Regions from separate parts of the Streptomyces sp. NPDC004126 genome, predicted to be linked through region 1. Evidence: riboswitches for the same ligand, from Rfam matches in the RefSeq annotation. Region 1 holds a riboswitch; the other holds the start of a gene.
The links. Region 1 has a riboswitch for ZMP and ZTP ahead of glyA (serine hydroxymethyltransferase). Riboswitches for the same ligand answer to the same signal wherever they lie in the genome.
Positions count from the first base shown of each region.

Region 2: it holds a riboswitch for ZMP and ZTP, as region 1 does, so the genes downstream of both, ACQKM2_RS17860 (bifunctional 5,10-methylenetetrahydrofolate dehydrogenase/5,10-methenyltetrahydrofolate cyclohydrolase) here and glyA (serine hydroxymethyltransferase) in region 1, are expected to answer to the same signal.

Region 1 covers NZ_JBNNPF010000048.1:13,906-21,656, forward strand. The annotation lists gene ACQKM2_RS32405 (ATP-binding protein) at 1-176, opposite strand, end outside; gene ACQKM2_RS32410 (helix-turn-helix domain-containing protein) at 285-1,112, shown strand; gene ACQKM2_RS32415 (DUF397 domain-containing protein) at 1,109-1,303, shown strand; gene ACQKM2_RS32420 (hypothetical protein) at 1,300-2,118, opposite strand; gene ACQKM2_RS32425 (hypothetical protein) at 2,217-2,519, shown strand; gene ACQKM2_RS32430 (glutathionylspermidine synthase family protein) at 2,526-3,722, shown strand; gene ACQKM2_RS32435 (hypothetical protein) at 3,712-4,302, opposite strand; gene rocD (ornithine--oxo-acid transaminase) at 4,455-5,660, opposite strand; ZMP/ZTP riboswitch at 5,778-5,868, shown strand; gene glyA (serine hydroxymethyltransferase) at 5,904-7,172, shown strand; gene trpS (tryptophan--tRNA ligase) at 7,557-7,751, shown strand, end outside.
Region 2 covers NZ_JBNNPF010000017.1:14,497-22,247, forward strand. The annotation lists gene ACQKM2_RS17850 (MAB_1171c family putative transporter) at 1-33, shown strand, start outside; gene ACQKM2_RS17855 (NADH:flavin oxidoreductase/NADH oxidase family protein) at 41-1,300, opposite strand; gene ACQKM2_RS17860 (bifunctional 5,10-methylenetetrahydrofolate dehydrogenase/5,10-methenyltetrahydrofolate cyclohydrolase) at 1,361-2,206, opposite strand; ZMP/ZTP riboswitch at 2,274-2,376, opposite strand; gene ACQKM2_RS17865 (methyltransferase domain-containing protein) at 2,434-3,195, shown strand; gene ACQKM2_RS17870 (RNA polymerase sigma factor) at 3,410-4,996, shown strand; gene ACQKM2_RS17875 (SRPBCC family protein) at 5,076-5,516, opposite strand; gene ACQKM2_RS17880 (amino acid permease) at 5,558-6,949, opposite strand; gene ACQKM2_RS17885 (alkaline phosphatase family protein) at 7,025-7,751, opposite strand, start outside.

The sequences.
Region 1 (7,751 bases):
TGGGTCACGGCGTTGGCCGCCAGCTCGGCGACGACCTGCGCGACCCGCCCGGACTCCTCCCCGCCGAGCGGGAAGTCCCACCGGCACAGTTCGAGCTCGGCCAGATGCCGGGCGAGGCGTGCGCCTCGTCGGGTGCTGCTGAACCGCTGCCGCCATTCGTTTCCCGCGTTGGACATGGCACCGCTCCGCTCCGTAACCGTTCCGCTACTGGGGAGGTTCAGGGTGGCTGCTGTCAGGGAAGCATTCAACGTGCCAGGGGAGGACAGGAAGTTGGTGGTAGCCCCGTGAACATCAAGGAGCTGAACCCGGAGAGTTCGCCGCAGGCCGCGTTTGGTGCGCGCTTGCGCAGCTTGCGGGTCACGCGCGGCTGGCGGCAGGACGAGCTGGGTGAGCGGATGGGGTATTCGAGCACCCATGTCTCGGGTGTGGAAACTGGTCGCAAAGTGCCGACCTTGCCGTTCGCGCGTAACGCGGACAGGGCGCTCGGCACTGGAGACGTGTTCGAGCGGGAGTGGCGGGAGATGCGGCAGGGGAGCCTGCTGGAGGGGTTCCCGGAGTTCGTGGGGTACGAGGGGCGTGCGGCGGAGATCCGGCTGTACGAGGTGGGCGTCATCCCGGGTCTGTTGCAGACGCCGGAGTACGCGACGGTCCTCGCCGAATCGGCCGTCAGGCGTGGTGCGATCACGCCTGACCAGGCGGCGGAGCGGGTCGCGCTGGTGGCGGAGCGGCAGTCCTCCCTCGTGCGGCGCCTGCTGCCCCTGGTCTTCGTGGTGCTGGACGAGAGCTGCCTGCGCAGGCCGATCGGCGGATCCGCCGTCATGGACGCGCAGTTGGAGAGGCTGATCGAGTTTGCGGACCTGCCTAACACTGTGCTCCAGGTCGCCCCGTTCGACATGGGGGAGCGCCGGCCGTTTGACCTGCCGGTGACCGTCCTCACCCAGCCGGACCGCACGCTTATGTCGTATGCCGAGTCCGCCCAGCGGGGCTATCTTGAGCGGGAAAGCACTGCGGTGCTGCCGATCTTGACGGCCTATCATCAGCTCCAGGCAGAGGCGCTGTCCCAGGCGGCTTCCGTGGCCATGATCAGCACGTTGCGAAAGGGCACCCCGTGACGACCTCGACCGAATCCCCTCGTTGGTTCACGTCCTCCTACAGCAACAACGGCGGCCAGTGCGTGGAAGTCGCCGTCAACCTCCCCGGCATCGTCCCCGTCCGGGACTCCAAGACCCCTGGCGGCCCGGTACTGGCGTTCAACGCGGCGGCATTCGCGGCGTTCCTGGACGGAGTCAGAGCGGCCGGCTAGGGCTCCGGCTCGCCGAAGCGGGACAGGGCCAGGGAGCCCGCCACCGCTACCGCGAAGCCGGTCACCGCCAGCCAGGCCAGGCCCTCGCGGGGGCGGTCGCCGAGCCAGGCCACGCCCACCAGCGCCGGGCCGATCGTCTCGCCCAGGACCAGGCCCGCCGTCGCCGCCGTCACCGAGCCGCGCTGCAGGGCGGAGGTGAGCAGCAGGAACGCCGCCGCCCCGCCCAGCAGCAGCGCGTACAGCGCCGGGTTGCGCAGTTCCCGCAGCGTGACGGAGTCGATGAGGCGGACGGCCACCTCCACCACCCCGAAGCCCGTCCCCGCCGCCAGACCCAGCACCAGCGCGCGCGAGCCGTCCGGCAGCCGCCCCGCCACCGCGCCGACCACCAGGACGAGGGCGGCCACGACCAGCAGGCCCAGCTCCAGCGCGGGCGTGCCCGTCCCCGAGCCCTCCTCGCCGGAGGCCAGCCCGAGCATCAGCAGCCCCGCGCACACCACCCCCACCGCGCCCCACTCCAGCCGCGACAGCCGCATCCCCAGCAGCCGGGCCGCGACCACCGCCGTCACCGCCAGGCTCGCGGCCAGCGCGGCCCCCACCGCGTAGATCGGGACGTGCCGCAGGGCGATGATCTGGAGCACGAAGCCGACCGCGTCCAGCCCGAGCCCCGCCAGGTACCGCCACTGCCGCACCGCCCGCAGGAACAGTGCCGCGTCCACCCCCGAGCCGCCCCCGGGCCGGGCCGCCGCCCTCGCCGCCATCGCCTGGAGCACCGACGCCGTACCGAAACAGACCGCCGCACCCAGCGCGCATACCATCCCAATCAGCACGAACCGACTTTAAGTCACCCGTCGTGACAAGGGTGTGACGACGGCCGGATTCCATCCCCCCGCACCCCCGCTCTAGGGTGCAGGCCATGGATACCGGCAACACGACCAGACGACGCATGCGCTCCGGCGCGGTCGCCCTCGGCGGCATGGGCCTGCTCGCAGCCACCCTCGTGGCCTGCGGGAGCAGCGACGAGCCCGACAAGCGCTGCGCCTCCCGCTCGACGCTGGACCACCTGAACGCCAAGGAGTGCAAGAGCGGCGGCACCGGCTCGTACTACTACGGCGGCAGGGTCAGCAACGGCAAGGTGACCGGCGGCAGCTTCGACAAGTCGGCCGTCACCCGGGGCGGCATCGGCGGCCACAGCAGCTCCGGCTCCTCCGGCGGCTGAGCGCACATGCAGCGGCACACCATCGAACCGCGCCCCGACTGGCAGAAGACCGTCGAGGAGCAGGGGCTGATCTACCCCCTCACCCGCTACCCCGACGACTCCCTGCGCCCCTACTGGGACGAGAGCGCGTACTACTCCTTCTCGCTCCCCGAGGTCGAGGCGCTGGAGGAGGTCGTCGAGGAGCTGCACGCCATGTGCCTGGCCGCGGCCGCGCACATCGTCGACAACGACCGCTTCGCGGACCTCGGCATCACCGATGCGAAGCTGGCCGCGCGGATCGCCGAGTCCTGGCGCCGGCGCGCCGAACAGCCCTCCCTCTACGGCCGGTTCGACCTGCGCTACGACGGCGCCGGCGAGCCCGCCAAGCTGCTGGAGTACAACGCCGACACGCCCACCTCCCTGGTGGAGGCGGCGAGCCCGCAGTGGTTCTGGATGGAGGAGCGCTTCCCGGGCGCCGACCAGTGGAACTCCCTCCACGAGCGGCTCGTCGAGGCCTGGCGCCGCCAGGCCGAGCTGCTGCCGCCGGGCCCGGTGCACTTCGCGCACTCCGAGACCGACGAGCTCGGCGAGGACCTGATGACGGTCGCCTACCTCCAGGAGACCGCCGAGCAGGCCGGACTGGAGACGCACGCGCTGTCGGTGGAGACGATCGGCTGGGACAGCCTCTCGGGCCGGTTCGTGGACGAGAAGCTCCGCTTCATCCGCAGCTGCTTCAAGCTCTACCCGTGGGAGTGGCTGGCCACCGACGAGTTCGGCCCGCAGGTGCTGGGCACCTACGACCACGGCGGCGGCTCGGGCACCACCGCCTGGATCGAGCCGCTGTGGAAGATGCTCCTCGCCAACAAGGCGCTGCTGGCGATCCTGTGGGAGCTCTTCCCCGAGCACCCCAACCTGCTGCCCGCCTACCTCGACGGCCCCCGCGAGCTGGCCGACACCTGCGGGTACGCCGCCAAGCCGCTGCTGGGCCGGGAGGGCGCCGGGGTCACGCTGCACGAGCCGGGCGGGGAGGGCGAGACCTTCGTACCGGCCGAGGGGGAGACGTACGTCTTCCAGGCGCTGGCCCCGCTGCCCGACTTCGACGGCAACCGCGTGGTGCTCGGGGCGTGGGTCGTCGAGGAGGAGGCAGCGGGGCTGGGCATCCGGGAGTCGGCGGGGCCGGTCACGGACGAGTACGCCCGCTTCCTGCCGCACGTCATCCTGTAGAGCCGACCGGTCCGCCGGAACCGACGGGTCCGCCGTCGGAGCCGGTGTGGCACCACTTGTCGAAGGCGGCCTGGGCGCCCGCCGTCCAGCCGTTCCAGTAGGACTCGGAGCGCATCTTGCTCTTGTCCGGCTGGGCCGGTTCGTCGCAGTCCGTGCGGGCCGCCTTGCGGCCGGCCCACAGGCCGTCCCGGTAGCCCTTGTTGTAGTCCTTCTTGTTGACACCGGTCCCGGGCTTCTGGCCGCTCGCGTCCTTGCAGTTCACGAAGACGAAGTTCTGGGTCTCCTCGACCGCGAGGACGGTGTAGTCGGCGTTCTTGGGCCGTTCCACCCTGAACGTGCCGTCGGCGTTGATGGTCAGGGGGTCGGTGGTCTGGCCGTCGTTCAGCTTGCGCGGGGCGGTGAACCCCTCGCCGGTGATGACGACCCCCTCGCCCTGCGGGTTCGGGGTGACGGTGCAGCTGGCGGCGGGCACCGCCGTCGGCGCGGCCGCGGCGGCCGGTACGGCCAGGGCGGCGCCGCCGAGGGCGACCGAGGCCGCCAGGACGCCGCTGAGCAGGGTGTTTCGGTTGCGTCGGTGCATGGGGCAGCTCCCATCGGAGGGCCGGCCCGGAAGGACCCGGGCGCGCACCCGTACGGGGTCCTCCCATCGTCCGGCGGCCCCCTCCCCGTGTCCACCGCAGCACCGGGACCCCCGCCGGGGCGGGACCGACCGGTCCCGCCCCGGCGGGGCCGTCACGCGGAGAGGACCGACCGCAGCCGGTCGAGCCCCCAGTCCAGGTCCTCCTTGGAGATCACCAGCGGCGGCGCGATCCGGATCGTCGACCCGTGGGTGTCCTTCACCAGGACGCCGAGCTCCATCAGCTTCTCGGAGACCTCGCGGCCCGTCCCCACCGCCGGGGCGAGGTCCACGCCCGCCCACAGGCCGCGGCCGCGCACGGCGGTCACCGCGCCGCCGCCGACCAGCAGGTTCAGCTCCCGGTGCAGGTGGTCGCCGAGTTCCGCGGCCCGCTGCTGGTACTCGCCGGTGCGCAGCATCGCGATCACCTCCAGGGCGACGGCGCAGGCGAGCGGGTTCCCGCCGAAGGTGGAGCCGTGCTCGCCGGGGCGGAACACGCCGAGCACGTCCCGGTCGGCGACCACGGCCGACACGGGCACGACCCCGCCGCCGAGCGCCTTGCCGAGGACGTACACGTCGGGCACGACGCCCTCGTGCTCGCACGCGAAGGTCCGGCCGGTGCGGCCCAGGCCCGACTGGATCTCGTCCGCCATGAACAGCACGTTCCGCCGGCGCGTCAGCTCCCGTACGCCCGCCAGGTATCCGGCCGGCGGGACGAGCACCCCGGCCTCGCCCTGGACCGGCTCCAGCAGCACGGCCACGGTGTTGGCGGTGACGGCGGCTTCGAGGGCGGTCAGGTCCCCGTACGGGACGATCTCGAAGCCGGGCGTGTAGGGGCCGTAGTGGTCGCGGGCCTCGTGGTCGGTGGAGAAGGACACGATGGTCGTCGTCCGGCCGTGGAAGTTGTTCGCGGCGACGACGATCTTTGCCTGGCCGTCCGGGACGCCCTTGACCTCGTACCCCCACTTGCGGGCCGTCTTGACCGCCGTCTCCACCGCCTCCGCGCCCGTGTTCATGGGCAGCACCATCTCCTTGCCGCACAGTGCGGCGAGTTCGGCGCAGAAGTCGGCGAAGCGGTCGTGGTGGAAGGCGCGGGAGGTGAGGGTGACCCGCTCCAGCTGCGCGCGGGCGGCGTCGATCAGCCTGCGGTTGCCGTGGCCGAAGTTGAGCGCCGAGTACCCGGCGAGCATGTCGAGGTACCGGCGGCCCTCCACGTCGGTCATCCACGCCCCCTCCGCCGACGCGACGACGACCGGCAGGGGGTGGTAGTTGTGCGCGCTGTGTTCGTCGGCGGAGCGGATGGCATCAGCAGTTCTCGACACGGGGTCTCCGATCGTCCGTCTGGCTGGTGGCCCGGGTGACGTGGGTGACGTCCTTTGTATCGTCGCTCGGATCGTGGAACCGGAAACCTCCTCGGTGCCGCGCCCGCTATGGTGTTCGGTACGCACGGCGACTGGCGTACGGAGAACCAACTCCGGGGGAGTCGTGCGCGCACGACCGCATACAGGGCCGCTCGCCTGGGCCTCGCGGGGACGAGATTCGACATCGACCCCGGAGGAGCCGCGATGACCGCGCACCGCCAGCCCGCCCTGTACGCCACCGACCCCGAGCTCGCCGCGCTCGTGTCCGCCGAGGAGACCCTCCAGGCGGAGACCCTGCGGCTGATCCCCAGCGAGAACTACGTCTCCGCGGCCGTGCTGGAGGCCTCCGGCACCGTCCTGCAGAACAAGTACAGCGAGGGCTACCCGGGCCGCCGCTACTACGAGGGCCAGCAGAACATCGACCGCGTCGAGGCGCTCGCGGTCGAGCGGGCCAAGGGCCTGTTCGGCGTGGACCACGCGAACGTCCAGCCGTACTCCGGCTCCCCGGCCAACCTGGCCGTCTACCTGGCCTTCGCGAAGCCCGGCGACACGGTGATGGGCATGGCCCTGCCGATGGGCGGGCACCTGACCCACGGCTGGGGCGTCTCGGCCACCGGCTCCTGGTTCCGCGGCGTCCAGTACGGCGTCCAGGCCGACACCGGCCTCATCGACTACGACGCGGTGCGGGCGCTGGCCCTGGCCGAACGCCCGAAGATCATCTTCTGCGGCGGTACGGCCCTGCCCCGCACCATCGACTTCGAGGCCTTCGCCTCCATCGCCGAGGAGGCCGGCTCGGTCCTCGTCGCGGACGTGGCCCACATCGCCGGCCTGATCGCGGGCGGGGCCCACCCCTCCCCGGCGGGCCACGTGGACGTGATCTCCACGACCACCCACAAGACCCTGCGCGGCCCGCGCGGCGCGATGCTGATGTGCAAGGAGGAGCACGCGAAGGCCATCGACAAGGCGGTCTTCCCGGGCCTCCAGGGCGGCCCGCACAACCAGACGACGGCGGGCATCGCGGTGGCCCTGCACGAGGCCGCGCAGCCGTCCTTCGTCTCGTACGCGCACGCGGTCGTGGCCAACGCGAAGGCGCTGGCCGCGGCGCTGCTGGAGCGGGGCTTCGACCTGGTCTCGGGCGGCACCGACAACCACCTGATCCTGATCGACCTCACCGGCAAGGACGTCTCCGGCAAGATCGCGGCGAAGGCGCTGGACCGGGCGGGCATCGTCGTGAACTACAACACGGTGCCGTTCGACCCGCGCAAGCCGTTCGACCCGTCGGGGATCCGGATCGGTACGCCGTCGCTGACGTCGCGGGGGCTGACCGCCGCGCACATGCCGGTGGTGGCGGACTGGATCTCCCGTGCGGTGGACGCCGCCGCCAAGGCCGACGAGGCGGCCCTCGCCGCGATCCGCTCCGAGGTCTGCGACCTCATGGCGGCCTTCCCCGCCCCTGGGCTCCCGCTGGCCTGACTCCCGGCCGGGGCCGGGGCCGGGGCCGGTGCCGGTGAGCCGGGTGCGGGTGGGTGGGCCGCTGCGCGGGGCGAGGTCCCCTACCCGCCCTTCGCCCGTTCCCCGGGGCTGCGCCCCGGACCCCGTTGCGCTCAAACTCCCCCAGCTACCGCTGGGAGGGGCCCCCAGCGCGGGCTGGAATTTCGCTGCGCGAAATCCAGCCTCGCCGGCGTTTGAGGCGCGGGGGTCTGGGGGCGGAGCCCCCTGGGGGCACCTCCCAGCGGTAGCTGGGGGAGGAACGGGCGAAGGGCGGGGAGGGGTCGGCCCGCGCAGCGGCACCGCGCCCCGCGGAGCGCACCGGCCCGCCGCACGGACGCGGGCCGGGCAGGTGGAAGAATGGGGGGCATGGCTTCTGACCGTCCTCGCGCGCTCTCCGGCATCCAGCCCACCTCCGGCTCGTTCCACCTCGGGAACTACCTCGGAGCGATCCGCCAGTACGTCGCCCTCCAGGAGACGCACGACGCCTTCTACATGGTCGTCGACCTCCACGCGATCACCATGCCGCAGGATCCGAAGGACCTCCGCGCGAACACCCGCCTG
Region 2 (7,751 bases), on a different contig from region 1:
CGGGGCCTCCCGGTCGGCCGGGAGGCCGGCTAGGAACCGGCTAGGAGGCCGGTCCGGGGATGCCGGTGGCCGGCTCGCGGGCGAGCCACTCCCCGTACGCCCGGACCCTGCGGCGGTGCCGGAGGCTGTCGGTGGTGAAGATCCAGCGCGGTGAGACGCGGCTGCGGGGTTCCCGCCCCTGGGCGAGCCGGGCCAGCTGGAAGCGTACGAGGGCCAGCGTGCCCGCGGCCGCCAGGCTCCGGTCCCGCCAGCCGAGCCGGGGCACGTCCACCCGTACGTCCTCGCCGGCGCGCCAGCGCTCGGGCAGGTCGGGGCGCAGCGCCAGGGCGGAGGCCATGCCGACGACGGCGACGCCGCGGGCCAGGGCCTTCTCGGCGGTGGCCCGGCGGGTGATGCCGCCGGTCAGCATCAGGGGCACGGCCGCGGTCTCCAGGAGGCGCTCCGCGAGGGACAGGAAGTAGGCCTCCCGCTCCAGGGTCCGCTGGTCGGTGGTGTGGCCCATGCTGGCGGGGCTCTCGACGGTGCCGCCGGACAGCTCGACCAGGTCCACGCCGAGGCCGTCGAGGGCGGTGATGACCTGGGCGGCCTCCTCGCTGTCGAAGCCCCCGCGCTGGAAGTCGGCGGCGTTCAGCTTCACGCCGATCGCGAAGCCGGGCGAGACCCGGGCCCGGACGGCGGCGACGGTGTCGGTGAGCATCCGTACGCGGTTGTCCAGGCTGCCGCCCCAGCGGTCGGTGCGGTGGTTGACGAGCGGGGAGAGGAACTGGCTGAGCAGGTAGCCGTGCGCGGCGTGGACCTGTATGCCGTGGAAGCCCGCTTCCTCGGCGCGTCCCGCGGTGAGGGCGAAGCGGGCGATGGTCGCCTCGATGTCGGCCTCGGTCATGGCGGTGGGGTGGGCGAAGCGCTTGGTGTGCTTGCCGAGGCTGATGGGGACGGCGGAGGGGGCCCAGGCGGTGCCGGGCATGTCGGAGCCGACCTGGCGGCCGGGGTGGTTGATCTGCATCCAGACCCGGGCCTCGCCCGAGGCCGCGGCAGCGGCCCAGCGGCGGAAGGGCTCCAGCGGGGAGTGCTCGTCGAGGACGACGGTGCCCGGGGAGGTCAGGGCGCGCCGGTCGACCATCACGTTGCCGGTGATGACCAGTCCCGCGCCGCCGCGCGCCCAGCGGGCGTACAGCCGCTCCATGCGCTCGTCGGGGAGCTGGCCGGGCTGGGCGGCGAAGCTCTCCTCCATGGCTGCCTTGGCGAGACGGTTGGGAAGGGTGGTGCCTCCCGGCAGGTCTAGCGGTGTGAACAGGTCCATCCGAGTCCCCCAAGCTTGTGGCGCGGCCGTCACGCGGGGCCGCGCCACAAGATGATCGCCTCAGAGCTCCGCGAGGTCCAGCCCGGCCTGGGCCGCGGCGGCCTGGACGGTCTGCTCCAGCAGGACCGCGATGGTCATCGGGCCGACGCCGCCGGGCACCGGGGTGATGAGGGAGGCGCGGGCGGCGGCCGACTCGAAGTGGACGTCGCCGACGTTGCCCTCGTTGTAGCCGGCGTCCAGGACGACGGCGCCGGGCTTGATGTCCTCGCCCCGGATGAACTCGGCCTTGCCGACGGCGGCGACCAGGACGTCCGCCTGGCGCACGATCGAGGGCAGGTCCTGGGTGCGGGAGTGGCAGTAGGTGACGGTGGCGTTCTTCTCCAGCAGCAGCATCCCGGCGGGCTTGCCCAGGATCGCGCTGCGGCCGACGACGACGGCGTGCTTGCCGGTGAGGTCCACGTCGTACTCCTCCAGCAGGCGCATGATGCCGCCGGGGGTGCAGGAGACGAAGCCGGGCAGGCCGAAGCCCATGGCGGCGAAGGAGTGCATGGTCACGCCGTCGACGTCCTTGCCGGGGGCGATGGCCTCGAAGGCGGCGCGCTCGTCGATGTGGTGCGGGACGGGGTGCTGGAGCAGGATGCCGCTGATCTCCGGGTCCTCGGAGAGGGCGGTGATCGCGGCGACGAGCTCCTCGGTGGTGGTCCCGGCCGGCAGCTCCACGTGGCGGGAGGTGATCCCGGCCTTGGCACAGCGGTTCTGCTTCATCTTGACGTAGGTCACGGAAGCGGGGTCCTCGCCGACGAGGACGGTGGCGAGGCAGGGGGCGGTGCCGGTGCGCTCGGTGATCTTCGCCGCGAGGGCGGCGGTCCGCTCGGACACGCGGCGGGCGAGGGCGGTGCCGTCCATGAGCTGGGCGGTGGCGGTGGGGGCAGTCGTCACGGGGTCTCCTGAACGTCGCTGCGGATCGCGGTTCGCGGTTCGCCCAGGCGCGCGGCAGACGGCGTACGGACCGTGGAGGCGTACGCCGGGCCGCTCCCCGGTGGTGATCCACCCGAACGCCAGTCACGGCCCGGGGCCCACTGTAGTCGACTTATCCAGTGGATGACCGGGGCCCGAGCTGGGACGATCGAGACATGACGCGCACTTTCGACCATCTCGTCGCCGAGGCGGAGTCCGTCTCCGTCGACGGCTGGGACTTCTCCTGGCTCGACGGCCGGGCCACCGAGCAGCGGCCCTCCTGGGGCTACCAGCGGCTGCTGGGCGAGCGCCTGGCGACCGTCCGCTCGGCCCTGGACATCCAGACCGGCGGGGGCGAGGTGCTCGCCGGAGCGGGCCCGCTGCCCCCGCTGACGGCCGCCACCGAGTCCTGGCCGCCGAACATCGACCGGGCCACCCGGCTGCTGCACCCGCTGGGCGCGGTGGTGGTGGCGGACTCCGACGAACCGCCGCTGCCCTTCGGGGACGGGGCCTTCGAGCTGGTCGCCAGCCGGCACCCGGTGACGATCTGGTGGGACGAGATCGCGCGCGTGCTGGCACCCGGCGGCACCTACCTGTCGCAGCAGGTGGGTCCGGCGAGCGTCTTCGAGCTCGTCGAGTACTTCCTCGGCCCGCAGCCGGAGGAGGTCCGGCGGGCCCGCCACCCCGACGACGCGGTCGCCGACGCGAGCCGCGCCGGACTGGAGGTCACCGATCTGCGCTCCGAGCGGCTGCGTACGGAGTTCCACGACATCGGTGCCGTGATCTACTTCTTGAGGAAGGTGATCTGGATGGTTCCCGGCTTCACGGTCGGCCGGTACCGGGACCGGCTGCGCGAGCTCCACGAACGGATCGGGCGCGAGGGTCCGTTCGTCGCGCACACCGCCCGTTTCCTGATCCAGGCCCGCAAGAAAGAGTGACCCGGAGGGCGGACGGATCCACGCCGGATCGGTTGCACGGCCACAGCGTGGCGCAGGTCACTCAATTCAGCGCGTAACGAATCGACTCGGGCAGGCGATGAACCGACAGGTGTCCTCGCGCGGCCCCGGAATACAGACCCGCCTGGGTCTGTTTCCCGAGTCCGCGCGATGATGTCCCGCCCACTCCTTATCTGTTCGCAACGAGAGGCTCCTTGTGTCGCTCAGCCCGTCCCGTACGTTCCCTCCGGAGATCGCCGAATCCGAGGCCCTGGTCGCGCTCGTCGAGCGCGGCCGCGAGCAGGGTCACATCAACGGTGACGATGTCCGCCAGGCCTTCGAGGCCGGCCGCATCCCGGTGGACCAGTGGAAGCGGGTCCTGCGCAGCCTGAACCAGGTCCTGGACGAGGAGGGCGTCGCCCTCCACGTCAGCGCCGCCCCCGCCACGAAGGCTGCTGCCAAGAAGCCCCGCAAGGCAGCTGCCGCGCCCGCCCGCACCGTGACGAAGAAGGCGGTCGCCCCGCCGCGCCCGATCGGCGCGCGCAAGGCCTCCGCCACCGCTCCCGCCCCGGCCGCGGCCGCGGCGATATCCGCTCCGTCGGCCGCCGCGTCGGAGGAGGTGTCGGCCGAGGCCGCCGCCGAGCCGAAGAAGCGCGTGGTCAAGAAGGCCGCCGCCAAGAAGGCCACGGCCACCAAGAAGACCGCCGCCTCGAAGAAGGCCGGTGCCAAGGACGCCGACGACGCCGAGAACCCGGCCGTCGAGGGCGAGGACTGGGCCGTCGAGGACCTGGCGGACGAGACCGAGGAGGAGGCGCCCAAGGCCGGCGGCCAGGGCTTCGTGCTGTCCGACGAGGACGAGGACGACGCCCCGGCTCAGACGGTCATGGTGGCCGGTGCCACCGCCGACCCGGTCAAGGACTACCTGAAGCTGATCGGCAAGGTGCCGCTCCTCAACGCCGAGCAGGAGGTCGAGCTCGCCAAGCGCATCGAGGCGGGCCTGTTCTCCGAGTACAAGCTCGAAGAGGAGGAGGACCACAAGCCCGCGTTCAAGCGCGAGCTGGAGATCCTCGTCGAGGACGGCCGCCGGGCCAAGAACCACCTGCTGGAGGCCAACCTCCGTCTCGTGGTCTCGCTGGCCAAGCGCTACACGGGCCGCGGCATGCTCTTCCTGGACCTGATCCAGGAGGGCAACGTCGGTCTGATCCGCGCGGTGGAGAAGTTCGACTACACCAAGGGCTTCAAGTTCTCCACGTACGCGACCTGGTGGATCCGGCAGGCGATCACGCGTGCCATGGCCGACCAGTCGCGCACCATCCGCATCCCCGTCCACATGGTCGAGATCATCAACAAGCTCGCCCGTGTGCAGCGCCAGATGCTCCAGGACCTGGGCCGCGAGCCCACCCCGGAGGAGCTGGGCAAGGAACTCGACATGACCCCCGAGAAGGTCATCGAGGTCCAGAAGTACGGCCGCGAGCCGATCTCCCTGCACACCCCGCTGGGTGAGGAGGGCGACAGCGAGTTCGGTGACCTCATCGAGGACTCCGAGGCGGTCGTGCCGGCCGACGCCGTGTCCTTCACCTTCCTCCAGGAGCAGCTCCAGTCCATCCTGGGCACGCTCTCCGAGCGCGAGGCGGGCGTGGTCTCCATGCGCTACGGCCTCAACGACGGCCAGCCGAAGACGCTGGACGAGATCGGCCGCGTGTACGGGGTCACCCGTGAGCGCATCCGCCAGATCGAGTCCAAGACCATGTCGAAGCTGCGCCACCCGTCGCGTTCGCAGGTCCTGCGCGACTACCTGGACTGATCCGGTCCCGGTTCCGGACACACGAGAGGCCCGCGCCGTCACGGCGCGGGCCTCCGCGTTTCTCCCCGCCGGTGCGGGGTCAGTGCTCCAGGAGGTGCTTGAGCTTCTCCTCGCTGCGCGGCATCTCCTTGCGCAGCCTGGGCTTCACCACCAGGGGGACCAGTCCCCGGCCCAGGCCGTGGCCCTCGAAGTCCACGGACAGGGTCACGCGGGAGCGCGTCCCGTCGTCGAGGGGCTCGATCCTGCCGTGCACGTCGGGCCGGACCGGGCCGTCGACTCCGTGGAGGTGCCAGCTCCGCGGCGGGTCGAGCGCGGTGAACTCCACCAGGGTGGGGATCCTCCGCTTGCCGAACCGCCGGGTGATGGCGACCCTGGAACCGACGTGCACGGGCAGGTCGCCCATGGGGACGGCGGTCACGGCGCTGTCCTGCCACTCGGGCAGGTGCGTGGGGTCCGTCACGTAGGCGAAGACGTCCTCGGGCCTGCGGTCGATGTCGATGGTCTTGCTGATCGCGGACATGGCGACCCCTCGGAGCCCCCCTGGCCGGTCTTGGTTCCAAACTACTCCGGGGCGGTGACGGCCGCGCGGTTCTTGCGGGCGGCCATCAGCGCGTAGACGAGGACGCCCGCGAAGAGGAAGAGCACGCCCTGGTAGACGGCCGCGTAGCCGGACCCGGCGACCAGCCACATCGAGAAGGCGAAGGCCGCACCGGCGAGGACGGCGTCGCGGACCAGCCGCCCGCGCCGGACCCGCTCGCCCTGGCCCGAGGCCAGGAAGTACAGCTGGGCGGCGGTGGAGAGCAGGTAGGGGACGGTCGCGGTGAAGGTCGTGATCAGGACGAGCGACTCGAAGACCGCCGCCGAGCCCGCCGTGTAGTTGTAGACGGTCAGGGCGGAGGCCAGGACGACGGTGACCACGACGCCGACGACGGGGACGCCCCGCTGCTTCTTCTCGAAGGCCTTCGGGAAGAGCCCGTCCTTGGCTGCCGCGTACGGGGTCTGCGCGCTGAGCAGGGTCCATCCGTTGAGGGCGCCGAGCATCGAGACCACGGCCGCGCCGGCGACGAGGGTGCCGCCCCAGGTGCCGCCGAAGATGGCGTTCACGGCGTCCGTGAAGGGGGCCTCGGAGGCGACCAGCTTGTCGTGGGCGACCAGGCCGAAGACCGACAGGGTGCCGAGCAGGTAGACGGTGGCAGCGCCGATGGTGCCGAGGACTGTGGCCCGGCCGACGTTGCGCGCCGGGTCGCGGACCTCGCCGGCGCTGACGGCGGCGGACTCGACGCCGATGTAGCTGAAGAGCAGGATCGCGGCGGAGGCGGAGACGGCCCCGACGGGGCTCTGGTCGGTGGCCTGGAAGGGGCCGAGGTTCGCCGGGTCGAAGAAGAACAGTCCGCCCACGGCCACGAGCAGCAGCGGGACGAGCTTCAGGACGGTCGCGACGACCTGGACGGCCCCCACGTACCGGGTGCCGGCCAGGTTGGAGAGGGCGGGCAGCCACTGCACGGCCAGGGCGGCCAGGCACATCGTCCACCGGTGCTCCCCGACGGCCGGGAACAGCACGGCGAGGTAGCCGACGGAGGCCACGGCGAGCGCGGCGTTCGAGACCCAGGCGGTCATCCAGTAGCTGTACGCGGCGAGGAAGCCGGCGAAGTCGCCGAAGGCGGCGCGCACGTACACGTACGGGCCGCCGGTCTGCGGGTGGAGCTGGGCGAGGCGGCCGAAGACGAGGGCGAGGGCGATCGCGCCGAGGGTCAGGACGGCGAAGGCCAGGAGGCTGATGGTGCCGAAGGGGGCGACCGAGGCGGGGAGCAGGAAGATGCCGCCGCCGATGACGTTGCCCATGACCAGGCAGACGGCGACCGGGAGGCCGAAGCGGCGGGCGTGCCGGTCTCCCTGGCGGGGGGCCTGCGGGGGTGCCGTTGCTTCGGCGGGCGGGGCTGCGGTGCTGGTCATCGGTGGTGCGCCTCTGGGTGTCTCACATGCTGGTCAGGTCAACACATGGTTGACCACCGTGAAGTGGGCGCCAAATCACCGGGTTTCGTCCGGCGCGGAGACCTCCCCGGAAGGAAGGATTCCATCCGAAGGGGCTCCCGGCCGGGAATCCTCCCGCCGGGCGGGCGGGGCCAGCGGAACCTGGGGGCCGTCCGCCTCGCGCAGCCAGCGGCGCAGCACCGCGTGCACGGCCTCGGCGCCCACCGGGTCCGGGTCCGGCTCCGACAGCACGGTCGGCCACATCAGGAAGGGGTGCGCCTGCTCCCCGCCCAGCCCGCCGTGCGAGCCGATCTGCTCCTCGAAGGCGTGCACGGCACCGGTCCCGGGGTCGTACGCCGAGTTGACCATGATGTCGGCCACGTGCGGGAAGGAGTCCGTCCGGCGCACGGCCCGTGCCGCTCCCGGCCCGAACGGGGCCAGCAGCGCCTCCGCCTCCCCCGGTACGTCCAGCCGCGCCACCGCCCCGTCCGGGCCCAGCACCTCCCCGTCGACCAGCAGGAAGCCGACGCCCGGGTGGTTGGCCAGGGTGGGCAGCAGGGCGGGGTGGGCCCGCTCGATCAGCGCCCGCGACGCCCGCCCCGGCAGGTCCGGGAAGGAGATCAGGCCCAGGTTGCCCGACGCCAGCACCACCGGACCGGGCCCCGGTCCCGGACGGGCCTCCTCCGCCGCCTCCTCCACCGGCCGGTGCAGGGCCGCGAGCACCGCCGCACGGGCCTCGGCCCCGCTGCGCGTGCGGCCGGCCCGGCGGGAGACGGGCAGCCCG